DNA from 3 places in the Pseudovibrio sp. W74 genome. Region 1 is predicted to be linked to each of the others. Evidence: riboswitches for the same ligand, from Rfam matches in the RefSeq annotation. Region 1 holds a riboswitch; each other region holds the start of a gene.

Region 1 (7,478 bases):
TTCCAGTTCCGCCTTGTGTTTGAGCGTCCGCACGGAGCCACCAATAGCTTCACAACCCAAAGCCAAAATGCGTTCTACAGACAAATCCCACGCCACGTCACGCTCCTGCGCCATGTAAGCAACATGCTTGGAGAGTTGCTTGGCAGAGATGCTTTTGAGGAGCTGGTTGTCGTAGCTGATCTCTCCATAAGACGGGATTAATCCGACCATGGCTTTCATCAGTGTGGATTTGCCTGAGCCATTGGGGCCGATCAACCCGACGATCTCACCTTTACCAATCTCCAGATTGATTGAGGACAGGATGTTTTTGGGACCGTAGTTGACGGAAAGGTCTTTGAGTTGAAGCAGCATCAGATCAAAGCCCTGCGTTGTTTGATGATCAGCCAAAGGAAGAACGGCGCACCGACAATTGCCGTCAGCACTCCGAGCTTAAGGTTTGATTGTGGGCCGAACAGTTTCACTGTGATGTCTGCAAGCGTGAGCAGGCAAGCCCCTGCAATGGCACTTGGCAGCAGTAGGCGCTGAGGTTCTCCGCCCACCATTTTACGCAGCAGATGAGGGACGATGAGGCCGATGAAACCGATTGTTCCAGTCACAGCTGTCACAGCACCAACACTGGCCGCTGTTCCCACAATGGCGCAAAAACGCAGATGGGGCAGAGACACGCCCATGGTATGAGCAGTTTCCTCACCCAGAGACAACGCATTGAGGCCTTTGCCTGTGATGAGCAAGAGGCTCCAGCCGATCACGATGAACGGCGCAATGATGTAAAGATGTTGCATAGACCGGTCATTTAACGAGCCAAGCATCCAGAACACGATTTCCATAGCTGCAAACGGGTTAGGCGACAGATTGAGTGCCAATGACGTGAGCGCAGTCGCGATACTTGAGATCGCAACGCCTGCAAGGATCAGTGTCAGCGTCTGCCCTCGCCCGCCCGCCAGCATGGGCAACAAAACTGCTGCAATCGCTGCGCCGAGCAGTGCAAACGCTGGCAGTGCGAAGGGCATAGTGATTGTCAGCCCAGTGTAAATAGCAATGACTGCGCCCAGACTTGCGGAGGAGCTGACGCCGATCAAACCAGGTTCCGCCAAGGGATTGCGCAGGAGGCCCTGCAATACAGCACCGGACAGGCCTAGCGTTGCGCCGGTGATCAAGCCCAGAAGGGCGCGCGGCACGCGGATTTCCCAAAAGACGATAGAAACGGGCGTTTTTTCTGCGGCGAATGCTGCTTTAATCAGCTGCATGAATGTCAAATCAGCAGCGCCGATCATGAGCGAGGTCACAAACAGAATAGCTGCGATCAGGCACAGAACCGTGATCAACGGAGCATCCGGATGCTTGGTCATTCGGCTTGCGCTCCTAGTTTGGTGGCTTGTTTGGCTAGTTTACCAATAGCTTGCGTCACAAACGGCAGGCCACAAATGGTGTACTTGTCTTCGACCATGACACGACCACTGTTGCCGAGCGTGCGCTTCAAGGCTGGGTGAGCGAGGAGTTCAAAAGCCAATGCAGGTTTATCTGAGAACTGAGTGCCCTCAACAAGCAGCTGCGGGGCTTCAAGGATCAGCAGTTCCAAGGGCAGCTTGCTCGTGCCCTTCAAACCCAGATTATTGGCAATGTTCTGCAGGCCAGCGGTGGTGATCAGCTCATTAACGAGACTGCCATCTCCCGCCGTGTATCCATTGGCGTAGTAGACCCCTGCCCGCGCTCGTTCAGCTGGCTGAGCATCGATTAGCTGCCGGATTTCAAAGGTGAACTGCTGTGCGAGTGCCTCAGCTTGTTGTTCACGTCCCAATATCTTACCGAGACGCCGTAGCTCTTTGGCGATGTCTGAGATGGTACGAACGGGCGGCACCTGAACCACCGTGATTCCGAGACCGCGCAGCATCTGGACTGTGGTTTGGTTTGTGTATGTCCCCGCGATCACCAGATCCGGGTTCATCAGATAGATTTCTTCTGCCCCACCGAAGTTGACCGGATAGGCCTTTGCCTCTTCACTCATGACGGAGAGCGTTGGGTCAGACGCTAGTTTGGAGACTGATACAAGTTGCTCTTTGCCTGCCAGCAGCATGGAAAACTGGTCGGTGCACAGGTTCATGGAGACAACTCGCCGGGGTGCCTCCGCCTCGCTCTGGTCCGCGCGTACAACAGCAGGACTGATTGCCAGAGCCATCAGAAACGCCATTTGCATGATCTTTTTGATCTTATTTCGCATTTCGACCTTTTGAGAGGCATACAGACATGGGAAGACAGCCCGAGCAGAGCCATCCCCTGCAAGATGCCGCTCAGCTTTCACCGAGCGGCATACTTAATCAGAAACTGGCAGTAAGACCAGCGTAAACGGAAAGACCCGGTGTCTGATAGTCTTTGATCCGCTCATAATCCTGATCCAGCAAGTTTTCACCACGGACATGGAACGTCAGATTCTCGGTGTACTGATAAGCAGCTTTTGCATTGACCAGAACGAAGTCGTCGAGCTCACCGTCATCTTCGATTCCGGAGACGTAACTGGTATTGAGATTGAGGGTCAGCACATCAACAGGCTTGTAAGTCGCGCCTACATTCACGTCATGCAGAGGGACACGCACCAAGCGTTTTTTGTCTGGTCCAACAGCCCATGTGTAAGTGTAGGCAGCATTGAAGCTCAGATTGTCGAGAACATCCCAGTTAGCAGACAGCTCCGCACCTTGGCTTCGGGACATGCCGTTGATCTGTACGTACTGATTTACTCTATATTTGATAAGGTCTTCAGTAAGTATGTGGAAATAAGTAGCGCCAAACCGGAGTTTTCCGTCGAAGAACTCCTGATCGACGCCAGCATCAAAGCTCACGCTTGTCTCTGGCTTCAGATCTGGATTAGGGCCCCATTTGCCAAAAAGCTCATTCAAGGCAGGCGCACGGAAGCCATTGCCAATGCTTGAGCGGAAACGAGTCCCCTCGATAATCTGGTAGGACGTTGTAGCGCGACCAGACCAGTATGTTCCGAAACGAGAATGATGATCCAGACGTGATGAAAGAGAAAGGCTTAGCTCATCTGATGGGTCGACCATAGCTTCAACAAAACCCCCAAAGATCCGACTACTTCCGTATTCTGCGTAGTCCTCATGCATCCAATCACCACCAAAGTTCAGCGTGATTTCGTCTGTTACATCGAAGGTATTGAGGACATCAAACTTGTAGCGATCGCCTTTGTAAGTCCCTGGATTGTCACCGTAATACTTGCGCGTTGTATCGACTAACTGGAATGAGGCGTCAGTTGTCATCCTATCATCTAACCACGCAAAATTAGCACCTAGCTTGCCTATATACTGGCGGTAGTCCTGTTCATTACGTGCATCAGGGTTATTATATCCATCAAACTCGCTGTGACCATCCGTACCGCGAGCAACAAAATATAGGTTCAGAGCCTCTGTGACATCGACTGAACCTTTTGCAGAAAAGGTCAGGTTCTCATAACCATCTTCATCTGCTGTGTCACTTTTTGGGGTTTGCGCGCTAAACCCATCAGTATGGTAGCGCTGCACATTTACTGCGATATCTGCTGTTTCAGTCGCCGCCTGAAATCCATAGGCAGCATTGACGGTTCCGTAGCTGCCGCCCTCGATGGCCGAATTATGCTTCACGGTGCCCGGCGCAGCGCGTTTGGTGATGATATTGATAACACCCCCCACCGCTTGGCCACCATATAATGCACTGTGCGAGCCTTTTAAGATTTCAATACGCTCAACATCATCAAGTAGGACATGCTCAAGGCGAGCTTCAACTTGCGTACCAGACGGGTCAGCAATATCGACACCATCCAGCAAAATCTTCGTGTAATAACCACTCATTCCACGAATGCGCAAAGCACTTGTTTTACCCGCTCCGCCGTTTTGCGAGAACGAGATACCCGGCAACTTTGTCAGGTATTCAGAGACAAACATAGCGCCGTCGTTCTTTAGGTCTTCTTCGGTGACAACGTGGGTAGTGGAGCCGACTTTGCCAGCTTCGGTTTCCGTTCTGTTGGCGATGACGATGATTTCGTCAAGCTCGGTCTCGTTTGCGGAGGAGATTAGAGTTGAGCTGAGGAGAGCTGAGAGAGCTACGCCGGATTTGAGGGTAGCTGCGATCCAAGATGTGTTACGCACGAGTTTGGTCCATCATTCACAGCATCCATGACGGATGCCATGCTGTTGATTGCATTGTGCGTCTTTGAAGAAACTTGGTTCTAACCTTTTGAAGTAAAGTCAGATTCATTACCGCTCAGACGCACTGTGAATGTCACCTGAACGGAATACCGCCCCATAGCACGCCCCGTGCCGTGGGTGAGTGACTGCATCTGGCAGGTCTCCTGGCTTGCGCGTCCTTACTGTTGCTCCGCCTTCCCAACACTGCTTTAAACAGCTGCGTCAGTGGCATGTGTGAGCAACAACTCTACGCTTACAGTTGCGGGGGCAGCCACGGCTTTTCCAATTGGACCGTGTTCCCTTTTCATTTTTATCTAATCGACAAAAATACCAAATGCCCGGCTATTGATCAGATTTCATGGGCTTTCGTCAACTGGCTGAATAGCGAACTTGATAAAATTCGACCAATTGCCTGCAAAACTCACAGAAATTGCTGATGCGGCCACGCTACCAGATCTTGCGATGCGGCCACTTAAGGTCGCACCTGCTTGTGGTGCTTAGGCGGCATCATTGCCTTATCATCTGTTTAGCTCATGAAAATCAAAGCACAGCCGAGAATGACGAGGAGTGCACCAATCCATGCCCCAATGGCAGGAAACTCTTTGGTTTGCCACCACAGAACAGGCAGCATCATCGCTGGGGTGGTTGCAGACAGGGTAGAAACAATGCCAACCTCTCCGCCACTCAGCGCATAGAGGATCAACGTCATGCCGATACCCATGCCAAGCATGCCGGACAAAGAGGCCAGTGCGACAATCTCTTTGTTGATTGGGTTCGCCAGTCTGAATGGACGGCCCGGCAGGTAAAAGAGCACCAGCAAACCAAAGGCTGCAATGGTGCAGCGCATAAGCGAGATGGCGACGGGATCTGCTCCACTTTCCATAACGGGACGAATGATGATTGACCCGACTGATTGGGAAAGTGCGGCCAACGTGCCAAAGAGGACACCAATGGCAACAGGTCCCTTAATCGCCTCCCATTTATGAAGCTGGTCTTTGCGCTTTCCAAACGCAATGGCGAGGATAACGCCTACCAGAACGAATGAGATACCAACAAGTGCCTGAAATGACAGTTCCTCTGACAGAAATAGCCAACCGAGAAGCGCTGACATGGGTGCGTTCATGGAAAACAGGATGGCTGTGCGGCGCGGCCCCATACGATTGAGCGTGAGGAACAACAAAGTGTCCCCCATGAAGATGCCGACAAAGCCAGAGAGAAAGATGAGAGAAGCGTGGCTTGAATCAACCGTATTCCATGTGCCTGTTGCAATGACATAGATACCCAGAAACACCACAACAAACCACATACGCACACAGTTGAAGCCAATGGCTCCAAGGTGTGCTGCAGGCTTTGCTGAAATGAGACCACCAATAGCCCAGGTGGCAGCGGCACCGAGCGCGGCAACTTCAAATAAAAACATGGGGTGACCTAACCGACGAAACTACGGCACGGCGCAGTTTGTTTATAAAAGCCAACCAGCTCTACTGCTCTTGGATTTGCCGCGCAAGCGCAGTCTGGTGAATTTTAGAACAGACCAACAGCTATTCAGGTAATAATATTTCACATCTCAGCAAAAACACAGATGAGCACCGTTAACTAAGTTAGTTTCAAGTGCCCTACCTCAATCTTGAACTTTGCAGGTGCATTCGGTAGAGATTCTACGTAGAGATTACATTGCTGTTCCTGCCTGATTTGCGTTTTTGACGCTCTCTCCGGCTCATTTGATTACACGTTCTAATCTGGAGATTTTCCATGAAAGATATTGAAATTGCCCGTGCAGCAGACATGAAACCCATTGCGCGCATCGCTCAAAATCTGAAGATCCCGGAGGACGCTCTTGAACCTTATGGCCGATTTAAAGCCAAGGTTAATCTGGATGAGATGCCAGAACTGAACAGCAATCCATATGGTAAACTCATACTTGTGACAGCTGTTTCCCCAACACCAGCGGGAGAAGGCAAGACCACAACAACTGTGGGCCTGGGCGACGCGCTCAATCGCATCGGGCTGAAAACAACCATCTGCTTGCGTGAACCCTCGTTAGGCCCTTGCTTTGGCATGAAGGGTGGAGCTGCGGGTGGCGGTTACGCGCAGGTGGTGCCTATGGAGGATATCAACCTCCATTTCACAGGTGATCTGCATGCAATCACTGCTGCACATAACCTGCTTTCTGCGATGATCGACAACCACATCTATTGGGGCAATGCAGAGAATATTGACCAGCGCCGGATTGTCTGGCGCCGGGTGGTCGATATCAATGACCGCTCATTGCGCTCCATTACCACTGGCCTTGGCGGTGTCAGCAACGGGTTCCCGAGCGAGTCTGGTTATGACATCACCGTGGCTTCTGAAGTGATGGCCGTACTTTGCCTTGCTGAAAGCCTGCAGGATCTTCAGGAGCGTTTAGGCCGCCTGTTGATTGGGTATCGCAAAGATAAGACACCGATTTACTGCCGGGACCTGAAAGCCGATGGCGCGATGACTGCGCTGCTTAAAGACGCCTTCCGACCTAATCTGGTTCAGACACTTGAGAACAACCCTGCCTTTATCCATGGCGGTCCGTTTGCCAATATCGCCCATGGCTGTAACTCAGTGATTGCGACAAAGACCGCGCTGCGTCTTTCTGATTATGTGGTGACGGAAGCTGGTTTTGGTGCTGACCTTGGCGCTGAAAAGTTCTTCAACATCAAATGCCGTCAAGCTGGTTTGACACCAAATGCCGTTGTTGTTGTGGCAACGGTTCGCGCACTCAAGATGCATGGTGGTGTTGCCAAGAATGATCTGACAGTAGAGAACATCCCCGCACTTGAAAAAGGCATGAGCAATCTGGAACGACACGTCAAAAACTGTAAGCGCTATGGCGTTCCTGTGATTGTGGCGATCAATCGGTACGGCCCTGATACAGACCAGGAAATTGACGTGATCATGTCGCGGATGGAGAAGCTCGGCGTTAAAGCCGTGCCCTGCACACATTGGGCCAATGGCTCAGCAGGCACTGAAGAGCTGGCGACATCTGTCTCTGAGATCCTCCAGACAACACAGTCAGAGTTCAAACATCTTTATGAAGATGATCTGGCTCTTTGGAAGAAAATACGTCGGATTTGCAAAAAGATTTATGGTGCTTCAAAGGTCACCTGTGAGCAGGCTGTCAAAGATCAACTCAAGTCCTATGAAGAACAAGGATACGGTCACCTTTCGGTATGTATGGCTAAGACCCCGTATTCCTTCTCGACCGATCCAGCCTTGCTTGGCGCGCCATCAGACTACAGCATCCATGTACGTGCGGTTCGACTTTCCGCAGGGGCTGGA
Region 2 (7,478 bases), on a different contig from region 1:
AAGCAGCATCAGGTCAGGCTCAGACAAGAGCAGCTGACACAACGCGATACGGCGACGCTCACCACCAGAAAGGTTATTTACAGGAGAGTCGGATGGAGGGCAGCGAAGCGCTTCCATTGCCATCTCAACCTGGCTTTCCAGATTCCACAGATCCTGCGCATCAATGATGTCCTGCAGCTGAGCGCCTTCATCGGCTGTCTCATCTGAGTAGTTCATCATCAGTTCGTTATAACGATCCAGAAGAGCCTGCTTGTGCGCAACACCTTCCATCACGTTTTCAAGGACGGTCTTGTCCTCATTCAGCTTTGGTTCCTGCGGCAGGTAGCCAACTTTGGCACCTTCTGCAGCCCATGCTTCACCGGTGTACTCTTTATCAAGACCAGCCATGATCTTCAAAAGAGTAGACTTACCTGCACCGTTTGGACCAAGGATACCGATTTTCGCATCCGGGTAGAAAGACAGGTGAATATTGTCGAGTACTTTTTTTGCACCGTAGGCCTTGGAGACCCCGTGCATGTGATAGATGAACTGGCGCGCCATGGACTGCCTGCATCTCCTGATCTGTGTAAACAATGAAATCTCTGGAGAGCACTCATAGTGGAAGCAGCGCCAAGGGGCAATCCATAACACTTCAGCGATGATCAAATCCGTCGCTTTTTCTCCTCAAACGGAGAATTTCACGACAACACCTGGTCACTTCCACGCAAGAAAAAGGGCAGCAGGTTTACTCTGCCGCCCCAATAACAAACAAGCTCGTAAAAATTTACGCCAGCTTCAGCTGCGGAACCACTGTCAGGTTCCGAACAATCGCATTGTCTTCAACGGCCTTGAGCCCCTTCACTGCAATGAAGGTGACCAATGGTTCACACGCAACAATTACCAGATAAGACAGGGCAAACTGCGCCCATGCCGTAAACGGCGTGGCAACTTCCCCAATCATCAACCAGAAGCCAACCATGCCGGTCACGCCAGCATAATACATCGCATCTAACTTCAGAATCTGCGCAAAGCTCACACGCTTGGTCAGTTCCTTCGAAAACAGCTCACGGCCACTCAGGTAATGAACAGCAATCAGCGGCAACATCAAAGACAAGCTGTTGACGCCAAGGTGGTACATGTCCTGCGGATCAAAGGCGAGCGCCTGAAACAGCAAGCCAATGGCAAACCCAAGCAGAACAGGGGTAAACCCGAGCGTCAGATACATCGCCATCGCACCAACGAAGTGAAGTTCCGATGCTCCAACAGACATATGGAAGCTCTGCATGAAAATGGAGAAGAAAACCGCAGCCAATAGCGTTTTCAGCGGTGTGAACGGCTCTTTCAGGAATTCTGAAATCTGCTCTTTGCAGCCCCAGACAATAACGCCAACGGCACCTGCATTGGCAGCAATAACCTTGGCGGCGGAAACGTAACCCGGTTCAATATGCATTTAATATGCTCCTCTTCGCACCCTCCGTGCGGTCATGAGTTTATGTCGTGTCGGGCAGGTTTCCTGGCTTATGGCTTTTGCGTCCTCCGCCTTCCCAGAGATCATCTCCAGTGGCTTTTATGAAGAACGCACCACGTAACAGTTGCGGGGGCAGCTGCGGTTCAGGCCCATCTTTGGTCATCCCTACCGCATTCCCTTTTCATCCAAGAAGCTTGGCTTCTACAGAACCCAACAGCGGGAATATCCTAAATTACAAGAGAAGACACAACTAGAAATAAGAGGCAGTTGGGATAAGCAACAATCAGAGGGATGCAACGGCCCTTGTAACCCGCCAGAGCTGCAGGCAAAAAAAGAGGCGTGTACCCGTTGGTACACGCCTTTAAGAAAGTTGACACTCCCCCATCCGAGTGCCAGCCGAAGCTGTATTTAGAAATATCAGAGTGCCCCACCTCTTCATTGATCTTCATCAAAATAAATAAAATTACCTCAGAAACATCGGATATTATTCAACATTACAAAAGCACTCAGATTTTCAATCGATTAAAACTAGAATAGATCAAATATATCTCGTGCAGCTTGCAACGAAAGTCTCAGTATTTTCTATTAGTTCTTGCTATAAGTTCTCTCCGAAGGTGCCTGCCACGAATATTTCCTTAGCCAATGCTCCTCAGGAGAAACCACAAAGCTCCAGGAGTTCTGCTGCTCTCCAGAATCATCGGGAGTTGAATCCGGTGTCTGAGTGGAAGCATTTTGGCTGGCAGAAATTTGGATTTTAAGCACCCCCTCACCTTTTCCAGCAAGCTTCAGCAAGCCAAGATCACTGTGAGATCGTCCAAGAAAAATCTGGGGTGCTGTTCCTATCCTCTCCCAGATAGTTCGGGCAAGGTCGGTAGAAGACATCGGCGCTGCGTGGGGAGTAACCTCGATAACCCGAAATCTCGGAAGTCCGTAATTCAACTCCGCCATTGTGCGGTCTACTTCATGGTCTCCAAAGCTTAAAACCCAAATCTGAAAGTGATGCTCTTTTAAAAAGCCCACCAGCTCTTTCAGAGGCTGAAAAGCGAACTCTCTATACGTTGCACCAACAGCCTTTGGCCCGCGTAATGACAGATGAGCACGTACACTCTCAGAATAAACAGCAAAGCTTCCAAAACTGTCGCCAGCTTCAGGTGGCGTCACTTCATTGTCCGCGCCAGCCAGAGCGTCGCTCCATAAAGCCCCATCGCCAACCAAAACAGCAACACGGTCATCGAGTTTCACATATTCAGGGCTCCCAGCCCGAGCCATACGCTCAATGCTTTCTACGATACCATGGCGCGCTGTGGTTGAGCTCCAACTCGGCAAGATGTTATCTCGCTCACCACCAGTTGGCTGCAAAACCGAAACCGCTGAGTATAAAAACAAGCTGGACCACTGCATCGTTCAAGACCACCTGAAAGTTGTTTCAGCAAGATGGTGAACTACAATGCACATCAATTGCCCATAAAAAATGAACTAAATGCTGTCGTGAAAAGAGAAGAGAATCATAATTGACAGCCCGTCCCTCTTTCCTCTCAACTTGAAGATAAATACGAGTATTCACGTATATAAAGAATTTCACTAAACGAAACATTTACTTACAATTTTCATAAATTTGCTTTGGAAGTGTCAGATAAACGTCATATGCACCGCACTTTTCGATACTTTTTAGAATTAAACCCGGTTCATCCCTAGAATTCTTAATAAATGTGCAATAATTTCAAACAATTATGCCGAGGAATTTCCTGGGGTACCCAAATGCATTTTCGAGCCCTCTTACTTCCTGTATTGCTCCTTTTCGTTTTAATTGGTTTATCGATACACTTCATGTCAGCGTCATCGTATGCGTCGATTTTCGATCCTGCGACAGGTGGCCTGCACAATCAGCTCAATCAAGCTGAACTGCTCACTCAGCAGCAGAACCTATGGACCATATTGTCTGTTGGATTGTTCGCGCTTGGTGTTCTTGGAATACTAATTGTCTATTCCAGCTTGTTTGTTCAGGAGCGTATGCGGGCGACCCGTTTTTTCAACCGTGCCCTTCTCCTCATCGCCATCAGTTCAGCAGCATGCCTGCTCATCGACACAACGCTGAACTTGCCTGATGTAACGGCACAATTGATCCTCTGGCAGTCTCAAGTGGAGTTCAGACCACAGGGGGACATCCACGCTGCTGCAATCCACGCAGCAATGGCAGCGATGATCGCAGTTCTGGCTTATCTGCCTCTATCGCATCAGCTGACACTGCGTGCGACGATCATTCTCGCACTCTCAATCGGCGGGGTCATCTACCCTGCCTACCTGAAGGGTGTCCAAGGGTTATTGCTTCATCCGATTAGCCAAAACACCGTGCTGTCAGTTGGTTTCGAGCAGATTGGCGGCGGTACCGTAGTCACATTGCTCGCAACCTTCGTAGCCTTTTCCGGCATGTTAGTGACCGGACTAAGAAACTCACCAGCGTTACCTGAGTACATTCTGCACAACACACAAAACTACAATGTGCTGCAGATCAAAGCAGGCGCGGCGCTGATGGCCGTTGGCGGCATTGGCTTTTCTGTCGGTAACACAAGCATTTACTCAGGAGAGCTGGGCAGCGCAATCTTCAACGTCCTTGTCGCAACTGGCGTCTCGGTACTATTGGGAGTCGCCCTCGGCTTCTTCGCACCGCGCAAGGTCATGTACCCAACCATTTTGCTGAGCATGATCGGCGGCTTGTCCTCCGTTCTCGGAAATGCCCAGCATCTGACGGTTGCAGGCGTCGCACTTATTGCTCTGACGGCCTCAGCTGCTTCTATAGCAGTCGCCCGCATTATCTATGCAAGGTCAAAGACCCACAAAGTCATCATTTACTACACCAGCCTTGGCATTGGCTCTCTCATTGGCCTTTTCGGCTTCACAACCGCACTACCAGCAGACCATGCGCTGGCTGGGTTCAGTCTGGATAACCTTATACTTCAGGCAGTTGGAGCTTTACTGACCATCCTTTGGGCCTTCTTGTCAGGTCTAATCCTGTTTACGGCCTTCAAATTTGCAAAGCAGTTCCGCAAAGCCGACGAAATTGATCTGAATGAAACGCCGATTGTCAGCACCATCAGCCAGATGGAGAATCTGATCGGTAAGTTGGTTTGGCATGACGCCAAGCTGGATGAGCGCTTGCCGGTACGGGACAGTGACTCACAAGAACGCCTCGCTTCGCTCTTCAACACGTTCCTCGACAAGCTTCAGAGCGACGAGAAACGGCGGAAAATCAGCGAAACATCAAACAGTAAGCAGCAGGAAGAACTCAGCAAACTCGCCACATTTGCAGAAGGTGCATTCGAAGGCCTGGCCATCTCGACAGACGGTATTATCGTGGAATGTAACCACGTGCTCTACGAGCTGCTGGACTATCAGGCAGGTGAGATGCGCGGGACCAGTTTGCTGTCTCATGTCGCGCCAGACTTCCGCGAAAAAGCGCGTGAGAGCATTCTGGCCAATGAGCCAACCCCGAACGAAGTCATGCTTTTAAGCAAGTCTGGAGAGCGTATTCCGATTGAAGTTCGTGGTCGCTTGATGGAAGTGGCAGACGAGAACCTTCGTGTCTCAGCTGTACGTGATATGCGTAAGCAGAAAGAAGACGAAGCGCGCATTCTCCACCTCGCTCAGCATGACATGTTGACCGGCCTGCCGAACCGCACTTACTTCCGCGAGCGCTTCCAAAAAGCAATCAAAAACCAGGCAAACGCAGAACAAACGATCTCCGCAGTCATGCTGCTGGATCTGGATCGCTTCAAAGATATCAACGACTTATATGGCCACCCAATTGGTGACAAACTCATCCAGACAGTGGCTCGCCGCCTCAATGCATGCGTCACCCATCACGACACAGTCGCCCGTCTCGGCGGGGATGAGTTTGCGATCATTCAGGTCAATCTGAAGACAACGGCTGAAGTCGGTCTGCTGACCAACAAAATACTAGAGGTCCTGTCAAAGCCGATCCATGTTGGCAACAACATCACGGTCAGAACGAGCGCCAGCATTGGCATCGCGCTGATTCCAGACCATGGGACGGACCCGGATGAGCTGATGTCCAAGGCGGATATCGCGCTTTATGAGGCTAAAGAAGCTGGCCGAAACACCTTCGCATTCTTCGAGGACAAGATGGAAGAGGCCATCCTGCTGAGAAGAACAATGGAAGGCGACCTGCGTAACGCATTGGAAAATGAGGAACTTCAGCTTCACTTCCAACCGCAGGCACGCTCTGACACCCGTTCCATTGTCGGCTTCGAGGCTCTTCTGCGTTGGAACCATCCGGAAAAAGGCCAAATTGGACCGAACAACTTCATCCCGGTTGCGGAGGAAAGTGGTCTGATCATTCCGATTGGCCGCTGGGTTCTGAATGAAGCCTGTGCGCAAGCTTCTCAATGGCCGGAGCGGTATCGTGTGGGGGTGAATCTCAGTCCAGTGCAGTTCTGTGATGAGTACCTCATACAGGAAGTTGAAGGTGCATTGGCGCGAAGTGGGCTATCTCCGGAGCGTCTGGAGCTGGAAATCACCGAGAGTGTGTTGATCCACGACGACCGCCGCGCGCTCAATACCTTGAGACAACTCAAAGAGTTAGGCATCACCATCGCGCTTGATGACTTCGGTACCGGCTACTCTTCCCTCAGCTATCTGCGCCGCTTCCCGTTTGATCGTCTGAAGATCGACCGCAGCTTTGTCAGCGGTGTAACTCAGACACCGGAACTGGCAGCAATCATCCGTGCAGTCATCGATCTTGGGCAGGCCCTGGGAATGGAAGTTATCGCTGAAGGTGTTGAAACTGAACCAGAATTGGAGCTGCTGCGCAATGAATCCTGCGATGAAGTGCAAGGCTTTTTGATTGGCCGTCCGCAAGTGATGGATGGCGAGATGGCAAAACATGTCAGCAATGCCAATCTGGAAATTCAGGCTTTAGACCAATACATCGCAGCACTGCAGGAAACTTCTCTGAAGCTAAAAGAGATGGAAAATCAGGCAGCTAAGCAAGAGCATGAGATGATTGACGCAGGCGACTAAACCCGCACTCTAGCGCTGAAACAACAAGCACCCAGCAGGACTTATCACCATCCTGCTGGTGCATTCACAGCCACACGGCTCCGTCCAGCACCCTGCCTAACCACCTGAACCTGAACCGGAATTCTGTCCTTCAGCGCTTCTACATGGCTAATGACGCCAACTTTTCTCCCCTGCCCCTGCAACATCTCCAGCGCATCAATGGCAAGGTCGAGGCTTTCAGCATCAAGAGAACCGAAACCTTCGTCGATAAAGAGCGTATCAACGAACGATTGGCGGCCTTCCAAACCGGAGAGGGCAAGTGCGAGGCTGAGCGAAATAAGGAAGCGTTCTCCGCCACTTAGCGAGCGTGTGGAACGTGGTGTGTCGCCCATATCGCGGTCGATGACGAACAGGCCAAGACCGAAGTCAGCCCGTTTCAGCTGATACCGTGGCTTAAGCTGATGCAGCTGTTTGTTGGCCAGCTCCACCAGCAAATCGAGAGTAACACCCTGCGCCACCTTCTGAAACTTGGAACCATCCGCAGAGCCAATCGCTTCCGAAATCGCACCCCACGTCTTGGCAGTCTCTTTCGCTTCCAACAACAAACCCATGATTTGCTGAGCCTTTTCTCGGGCGACGGCATCAGCACGTAGCCTTTCAGAAAGAGCCCCCTTACTCTCCTGCAACTCGGAAAGTGCCTGCTTCGAAGCCTCCAACAACGAGGATAACTCCTCCTGCGGCTTCTCTGGCAGAGGCAGTGCCTCAACAGCAGCAAGCTCCTTCTCCCAGGTGGAAACAGCCGTTTGCGTTGCTAAGTAAGCGTCATCCAGCATCTTCAGCTCTGAGGCCAGTGCGTCCAGCTCCTGAGAGCTCCGCTCCTGCAATCCGTCATAGGCTTCTTTCATCAGCCCCAAGCTCGCCAGTTCTGCATTTAACCTGTCAGCACAGTCGGTTAGCGCAGAGGCCGCTTTTGCCTCCGCAGCTTTTGCCGCTGCCAATCCAGCCTCAATGCGCC
Region 3 (7,478 bases), on a different contig from region 1:
GCGCTACCTATAAAGCAGGCACAAAAAATCCGCTAGTCGACGGGAGCGGTAACCGCTGTTTGGAGAGGTTTCGAAGCCTCACAGATGAATGTGGAATGAAAACCAGCGGTTGTCAAATTGACAGTTTTTACAAGGTTGTGGATGACGTGGTTTGCGAGGTGTTTGTGTCGTGGCTTATGCCTGAGCATGTCGCTCTGGATCCCGGATCTGCGCTGTGCTTGTCCGGGAAGACGAGGGTGGAGTGAGAACTCTTTGGCGAGCGGGAGGCTAGAAACCTGCAAACAGACAGGCGAGTTTATTCCCCTCGAAAGGGTATTCTATTCACCACCCTCCCGCCCATAACAAAGGACTTGTGCGCTTCATGCATGAGGATGGGATGAGGCAATTACTCTGTCAAACTGGTAGTTTTGACAGGGACATGGATGGCGGGGGTTAGCAAGGTGTTTGTGTCGTGGCTTATGCCTAAGCGTATTGCTCTGGATCCCGGATCTGCGCTGCGCTTGTCCGGGAAGACGGAGGGTGGTTGTGGTTGCTCGTTAAAGCTTGTAATCACCACCCGATAAGAAGAAGGGGCGGTGTCCTGGCTCAATGAGCATAGGAATTATAATCGGAGTTCCCTTATTCGCTTTGAAGATAAGGAGCTGCGGGATCGATGAAGAAGTATGGCCGCACCTATCACTTACCCAGCTCTCCCGGTGTAATGAGCGATGACAAGATCCTGCGGGATTTGGCGGCTCTGGAAAGCGCGGCAGAAGTCGTCTTTACCGAGAAGATGGACGGCGAGAACACGACTATCCTGCAGAGTGGATGCCATGCGCGTAGCCCTGACAGTGGGTATCATCCATCACGTGATTGGATGAAAGCTTTTGCGGCAGGTATTTCGCCGTGTCTTGCTGAGGATGAGCGGATCGTCGGTGAGTATCTGTTTGCCCGTCATTCCGTCGCTTATGACAGGTTGCCTACTTACTTTCTAGGTTTTGCATGGATTGTTGGCGGCATCACACAGAGTTGGGATGCGACGCTGGACCGTTTCTCAGAGCTGGGCATTGCTCCTGTTCCGGTGTTGCACAGGGGCGTTTTCACTCAAGCAAGCGTTGACAGAGTGCTGAACGGGCTCAACCTGAGCAAGCAGGAGGGCTTTGTCGTGCGAACCAGTGAGGCATTCCAAGAGCCTGACATGACGACACATATGGCCAAGTATGTGCGGGCAGATCACGTACAGAGTGACACCCACTGGATGCATAGTGAGATTATCAAGAACGGGTTGCGAAAGAGCTAGGAGCAAATGAGCTCGTGGCTCTAAGTCCCGCATCTAGTGCGGGGTGACTTTGGTGTGGTGATAGCTGCTATCAACAGCACCTCAGGTCTATTCTCGAAAGCGCTTGCAATTGAGGTCTGCAAAATTCAGTATGCGGGCCTATGGTTTCTGAGGTGCGAAAGGCCTCGGGATTAAAAGGGAACACGGTGAAGTGTAGCCAACAGGCGCTAATTCCGTGACTGCCCCCGCAACTGTAAGCGGCGAGCGACGCCAAGCATGCCACTGGAGAAATCCGGGAAGGCTGGCTGAACACAGACCCGCGAGTCAGGAGACCTGCCATTATGTTTCACTTCAACCCGGGCGGGGCGTCCCGGAGGAGGCCATAATGGTTGCATTGGCGCAAGCCTCTCACATATCCGGTTTCTGTTTGCCCCTGCCGTTGCGCGGAGGGCGTTATGTTACCTGTTTCCTCAAGACTTAAACTTTATCCCGGATCGTTTTGCGAACCGCTGATAGTCGACGCGCGCGTGCGCTTGACTTTTGCCTCAGGATTCGACAATCAATGTAACGTTATAACGTTACATTTATGATGTGTAGCGTTTCACTCAGGTGGGTTGGTACAATGCTGGATCCTGTTTCTCATCATTTAGGCACCTTCGGCTGGTTGATTGGGGCTGAGCTGCGCAAGGGTGCTTTGGCATGAGCGCGGCTTTTGTTTCTGTTCGCGATGTTTCGTGGGCACCTGATCGTAAGAGTTCGTTGGTTTTGCAGCCATTGAGTTTTGAGCTGGCTGCGGGCCAAGTGCTTGGCGTGGTTGGCGCGAACGGAGCTGGCAAGTCTACGTTGTTGCGGCTGCTCTATCGGTTCAACAAGCCGATGAGCGGGCAGATTTGCGTTGGTGGTGATGACATCTGGTCCCTCTCCGCCAAAGTGACGGCGCAGCGGGTGGCGGCGGTGTTGCAAGAGCAGCCAACGGACTTTGCGCTGAAGGTGCGTGAGATCGTGGAGCTGGGGCGCACACCGTATCGCAGCGGTCTGGCGGCATCTGGCGAGCGCGACCGGCAGGTGGTGGACCGTGCTATCCGCGCTTTGCAGCTGGACGGGTTGGCCGGGCGGTTGTTTGGCACGCTTTCTGGCGGGGAACGACAGCGGGTGATGGTGGCGCGGGCGTTAGCGCAAGAGCCAGAGCTGCTCATTCTGGATGAGCCGACCAACCATCTCGACATTCGCCATCAGCTGGAAATTCTGAAGCTCATTGAAGAGCTGGATCTGACGATCATCACCAGTTTGCATGACCTGAACATGGCGGCGCAGGTGTGTGACCAGATCCTGTTGCTGGACCACGGGCAGATGCTTGGCTTTGGGGCGCCGGAGCAAATCCTCTCCCCCGCTTTGGTTTCCAAGGCTTTTCAGGTGCGTACGACACGCGATCAGCTGATGGACCGACAACACTCTCTTCTGACATTCGATCTTCATTCTTAAGGGTATTTTTTCATGAAAAAACTTGGTTTGGCGCTGGCTGTGGCGCTGCTTTCCTCTTCTGCTGCGCTGGCAGAGGTTTCCGTCAAGAGCTGTAACCGCACCGTCACATTTGATGGTGTTCCGCAACGGGCCATTTCCAACGACTCCAATCTCACCGAGATGATGCTGGCGTTGGAATTGCAGGACAACATGGCGGGTTACACTGGCATTTCTGGCTGGAAAACGCTGGATGCTGAATTGACAGACCAGGTGGCTGTATTGCCGGAGCTTGCTCCCAAATACCCAAGCAAAGAAGTGTTGATTGGGGCTGATGCAGACTTTTTTTTTGCCGGATGGAATTACGGCATGAAGGTTGGCGGCCCAGTTACGCCGGAAACTTTGGCACCGTTCGGGATCAAGGTTTATGAGCTGACCGAGAGCTGCATCCATATTGGCGAGAAGCCAAAGGTTTCCATGGATGACATGTACAATGATCTTTTGAACCTTGGCCGCATCTTTGATGTTGAAGAGCGGGCGGAAGCGTTGGTGCAGGCTTATCGCGAAGACCTTGCGCAGTTCAAAGCTGGCTTGAAGGCTGCTGACACACCTCTGCGTGTGTTTGTTTATGACGGAGGTGAAGATTCTCCGTTCACTGCTGGTCGTTATGGGATGCCAACCGCGCTGATTGAGGCTGCTGGCGGCACCAACGTGACGGATACATTGGATAAGAGCTGGGTGCGCGTGAACTGGGAGGCTGTGGTTGAGACCAACCCGGAAGTGATCGTGATTATCAACTACGGCGAAGTGACTGCTGCACAGAAGCGTGAGTTCATGCTCAACAACCCCGCCTTTGCGGATATGGATGCGGTGAAGAATGACCGGTTCGTGACGCTGGAATATGCTGAAGCAACTCCGGGCCCACGGAACATCAAGGCGATCAAGAAACTCGCAACCGCATTCTGGGGTAACTAACAATGAGCGAAGGAACCGGCGTTGTTGTAGCCTCCAAAGAGGGCTCTTCTCATCATTTGCTGCAGATTTGCTGCGTGGGATTGGCTGCGCTGGTTCTTTCTGTTTGCCTTGCGGTCTCCGTTGGGGCGGTTTCCATTTCCATGGAGACTGTATGGGGTGTTCTTGCCAACAAACTGGTGCCGGGGACGATTGAGCCGAGCTGGTCGCTGGGGCGGGAGAGCATTCTCTGGGAAATCCGCCTGCCCCGTGCGCTGCTGGCGATTATGGTGGGGGCCGGGCTTTCCATCGTGGGAGCTTGCCTTCAATCCGTCACCCGCAACCCGCTGGCGGACCCGCACCTAATCGGCATTTCAGCTGGTGGTGCGTTTGGTGCTGTGCTGGCTCTGCTGCATACGGGGTTGTTTTTGGGGATGCTCACCGTGCCATTGCTGGCGTTTTTGGGTGCTCTTGGGGCGACACTTATTGTGATTGGGGTGGCGAAGTTTACGAGTGCGACCAGTGCAGATCGGCTGGTGCTGACCGGTGTGGCGGTGAGCTTTGTGCTGATGGCAGGCGCGAACATTCTCATCTTCCTGGCAGACCCGCGGGCAACGCACAGTGTGGTTTACTGGATGTTGGGTGGGTTAGGTCTGGCGCAGTGGGGACACCTTATCTATCCGTTGGTGGTGCTGGTCCTTTGCGGGGTCTGGCTGTGGCTGCGGGCCGGGCACTTCAACGCCATGACCATTGGCGATGAGACAGCGACCACGCTTGGCATCTCCGTTGGTGCATTCCGGCTGGAGACCTTTGTCATTGGGGCTCTGATTACCGGTGTTATGGTCGCGTTCTCGGGTATGATCGGGTTTGTTGGGCTTATGGTGCCTCATATTGTGCGGTTGTTTGTGGGCGGTGATTATCGGCGCCTGATCCCGGTCTCAGCATTGTTCGGGGCAATCTTTTTGCTGCTCGCGGATGTGGCGGCGCGGACACTGATGAAGCCGGAGGACACGCCGATTGGCATTATCACCGGGCTTGTTGGCGGGGTCTTCTTTATCTGGTTATTGAGAGAAAAGCGGTAGGTCTGCCGCTTTTCAAGCACTCCGGCATCTCGTAGTTGCTGTGATATGAGCTTGAGCTTGCCGTCACCACGACACAGTTTTTTCGCGTTAGACTCATACAAGGCCCATCTGGCAGCATGGCAGAAACACGGATTTTGAAAGGTATTTACTTTTATTCCGGTTGGTTTCGGCTGCTTTTAATTATGGTTTTGTCGCATATTCCTAGGCGTTGATCAGAGGTCTTGTTCGGGAACATGTGTTTGATGCGGAGTACGTGAATGACATCTCGGTTGTATAGCGATTTTGCCGAGCAGTATGATGAGGCCATTCAGGAGAACATCTACAACGCTCTTTTAGAGCGCCCCACCCTGCTTGGCATGCTGCCACCGCTGCAAGGGCTGAAGGTGCTGGATCTTGGGTGCGGCCCCGGCGTGTATGCGCAGTTTCTCTATGATCACGGAGCTGATGTAACCTGCATTGATGAATCCGAGCAGATGCTGAAGCTGGTGAAAGAGAAGCTGGACGACAACGTAAAGTGCTACACCTCTGACCTGTCTAATGGGTTGCCGGAGAAACTGGAAGGCACGTTTGATATCGTGATCTGTCCGTTGATGATCCATTACGTCGAGGACCTGAACAAGCTTTTCAGAGACATCGGGAACGTGTTGAAGCCGGGTGGTTACTTCGTGTTCTCAACCCATCATCCGCTGGTGGATGCACAGTGCTCTCCAAGCGGTAGTTATCTGCGTCAGGAACATGTGACGGAGGAATGGAACACCATTGGTATGCCGGTGAAGGTGAGTTTTTATCGCCGCCCACTCTCCATGCTGTTTGGGTGGCTCTCAGCTGCCGGAATGTGTGTTGTGGACCTGCGCGAAGGGATGCCAGCTGCCGAGATGAAGGAAAAATCTCCAATCCACTATGAGAAGCTGCAGAAGAACCCGAGCTTCATCTTTTTCAAATGCCAGAGCCACTGCAGCAAGTAGGCTGCCTCCTGGCCCGCTTCAGACTCACTGGCTACTTACAGTTTTGTGAGTCTCAATGTTTCTGCGGTTTATCTCCCGCAGAGTCAGTGCGCTGTATGAAGTCGGGTAGATTCATGAGTCATTTCAAGGGGATATTGACTCTGCGAAACTCACAGGTGTGTTAGTTGCCTCTGAGTCAATTCTCAACATCGGTGAATGTGGAATAAATGCTTCTGAAACGCTCGTAGCGAGCCTTGTTGGCGCCCATATCGCTGTAGCCAACGCGGGATTGAGAGCGGTAGTGCACGACGCCTGCTTCTTCATCGATCCAGAGCTCCACATCGTCGTTGTAACCCATGCTTGAGCTTGTGAAGACGGCGTGGAGGTATGATCCTTCCACCTTGCTGATCTTGTTCTTGCCCATCTCCTGCAAGGTGTTGGTGAGAGCTGCCTGTGTGATCTCAAAGGAGGAGAGCATGGGCAAAGGCTCCACACGGCGGGCTGTGTCTTCTGTTTGAGAAGAGACGGCATTGGGGGAGTTGGGCAGAGCCGCAAACTGACCATCTTGCACGCCAACATAATCCGGCACTCTGGAGTTTTGCCAAATAAGTTTTGCAGTGACGCCAACCACAAGCGCGACCAGAAGAATTGCAATAACAGCCATTTTAGAAAGACCTTTGAATATCATCGTTCCCGAATTTCCCACTTGCACAAAGCATAACTCATTCAGAGGTTGCGGGCGAAATGAATTTCTAGTGTTTGAGAGTGCGACACAATCTGTTGGCATCTCTTACAGGTTTGCGTGAGGGGTAGGAGTGAGGTCTGAAATTTAACTTCCACTCCAAACCAAGTAGTTCACGCTTCTTCACTGCAAGATGAACGCATAATTAAGGCTGTAGCCCCTCAAAACGGCTATATTGGTGCCATAAAACTTGACGATTTTGCAATTTCGCTCTTAATTGCCCTTTTAATAGCAAAATTGCTGCTTAAATCTCTCAGGTCGGGAGAAAAGCAACAAAAGGAAGCCTTTGCAGATGAATTCAGAACGCTCTACGCAGACAACTGAGCGCCAAGACGTTTCGCCACTTTTGAAACTGGCCCTTGAGCTCGGTCCATTGGGCGTTTTCTTCATCGCCAACTCCAGAGGCGCACAGCTTGCCGAGATGTTTCCTGCATTGGGTGCTCTTGGTCAGCCGATCTTTATTGCAACTGCTGCCTTTATGGTGGCAATCACCATCTCCCTCACCGTGTCCTATATCCTCACCCGTCATCTGCCCGTGATGCCGGTGGTGTCTGGTGTTGTAGTGCTCGTGTTTGGCGCACTGACGCTGTATTTGCAGGATGATCTGTTCATCAAACTCAAGCCGACCATTGTGAACACCCTGTTCGGTTCGATTTTGCTGGGTGGGCTGTTTTTCGGTAAATCTCTGCTGGGCTATGTGTTTGACAGCGCCTTTAAGCTGGATGCGGAAGGCTGGCGCAAGCTGACTATGCGCTGGGGTGTGTTCTTCTTTGTGCTGGCGCTGATCAATGAGTTTGTCTGGCGCAACTTCTCAACGGACTTCTGGGTGGACTTTAAGGTCTTTGGTTTCATGCCAATCACCATGGTCTTCACCATGATGCAGCTTCCGTTGATCCAGAAGCACAGCTTAGAGAGCGAAGAGAAGAGCTAAAGCTCTCTCACTTTCCCGAGTACAGACAAAATTAAAGCGCGGTTTGAGCCGCGCTTTTGTGTTTTTGTAGCAATGAATGCCGCTGGATTAGCGCGGTGCGCGCTTTGCCAGG

What was found. A riboswitch is a leader RNA that binds a small molecule or an ion and turns the genes downstream of it on or off. The one in region 1 is predicted to bind cobalamin.
Region 2: another riboswitch for cobalamin. It lies ahead of PsW74_RS18050 (energy-coupling factor ABC transporter permease); the one in region 1 lies ahead of PsW74_RS07955 (TonB-dependent receptor).
Region 3: another riboswitch for cobalamin. It lies ahead of PsW74_RS06060 (ABC transporter ATP-binding protein); the one in region 1 lies ahead of PsW74_RS07955 (TonB-dependent receptor).

The regions. Positions count from the first base shown of each region.
Region 1 is NZ_LMCJ01000008.1:373,313-380,790, forward strand. Features, by position in the region: gene PsW74_RS07940 (ABC transporter ATP-binding protein) at 1-351, opposite strand, end outside; gene PsW74_RS07945 (iron ABC transporter permease) at 351-1,349, opposite strand; gene PsW74_RS07950 (ABC transporter substrate-binding protein) at 1,346-2,218, opposite strand; gene PsW74_RS07955 (TonB-dependent receptor) at 2,316-4,130, opposite strand; cobalamin riboswitch at 4,306-4,519, opposite strand; gene PsW74_RS07960 (DMT family transporter) at 4,696-5,589, opposite strand; gene PsW74_RS07965 (formate--tetrahydrofolate ligase) at 5,922-7,478, shown strand, end outside.
Region 2 is NZ_LMCJ01000024.1:84,636-92,113, reverse strand. Features, by position in the region: gene ettA (energy-dependent translational throttle protein EttA) at 1-540, opposite strand, end outside; gene PsW74_RS18050 (energy-coupling factor ABC transporter permease) at 764-1,429, opposite strand; cobalamin riboswitch at 1,465-1,676, opposite strand; gene PsW74_RS18045 (hypothetical protein) at 2,033-2,848, opposite strand; gene PsW74_RS18040 (EAL domain-containing protein) at 3,275-6,484, shown strand; gene PsW74_RS18035 (AAA family ATPase) at 6,529-7,478, opposite strand, start outside.
Region 3 is NZ_LMCJ01000007.1:58,344-65,821, reverse strand. Features, by position in the region: gene PsW74_RS06065 (RNA ligase family protein) at 653-1,279, shown strand; cobalamin riboswitch at 1,404-1,614, shown strand; gene PsW74_RS06060 (ABC transporter ATP-binding protein) at 1,958-2,740, shown strand; gene PsW74_RS06055 (ABC transporter substrate-binding protein) at 2,753-3,691, shown strand; gene PsW74_RS06050 (iron ABC transporter permease) at 3,694-4,749, shown strand; gene PsW74_RS06045 (class I SAM-dependent methyltransferase) at 5,007-5,714, shown strand; gene PsW74_RS06040 (DUF1499 domain-containing protein) at 5,890-6,357, opposite strand; gene PsW74_RS06035 (septation protein A) at 6,728-7,366, shown strand; gene PsW74_RS06030 (ActR/PrrA/RegA family redox response regulator transcription factor) at 7,454-7,478, opposite strand, start outside.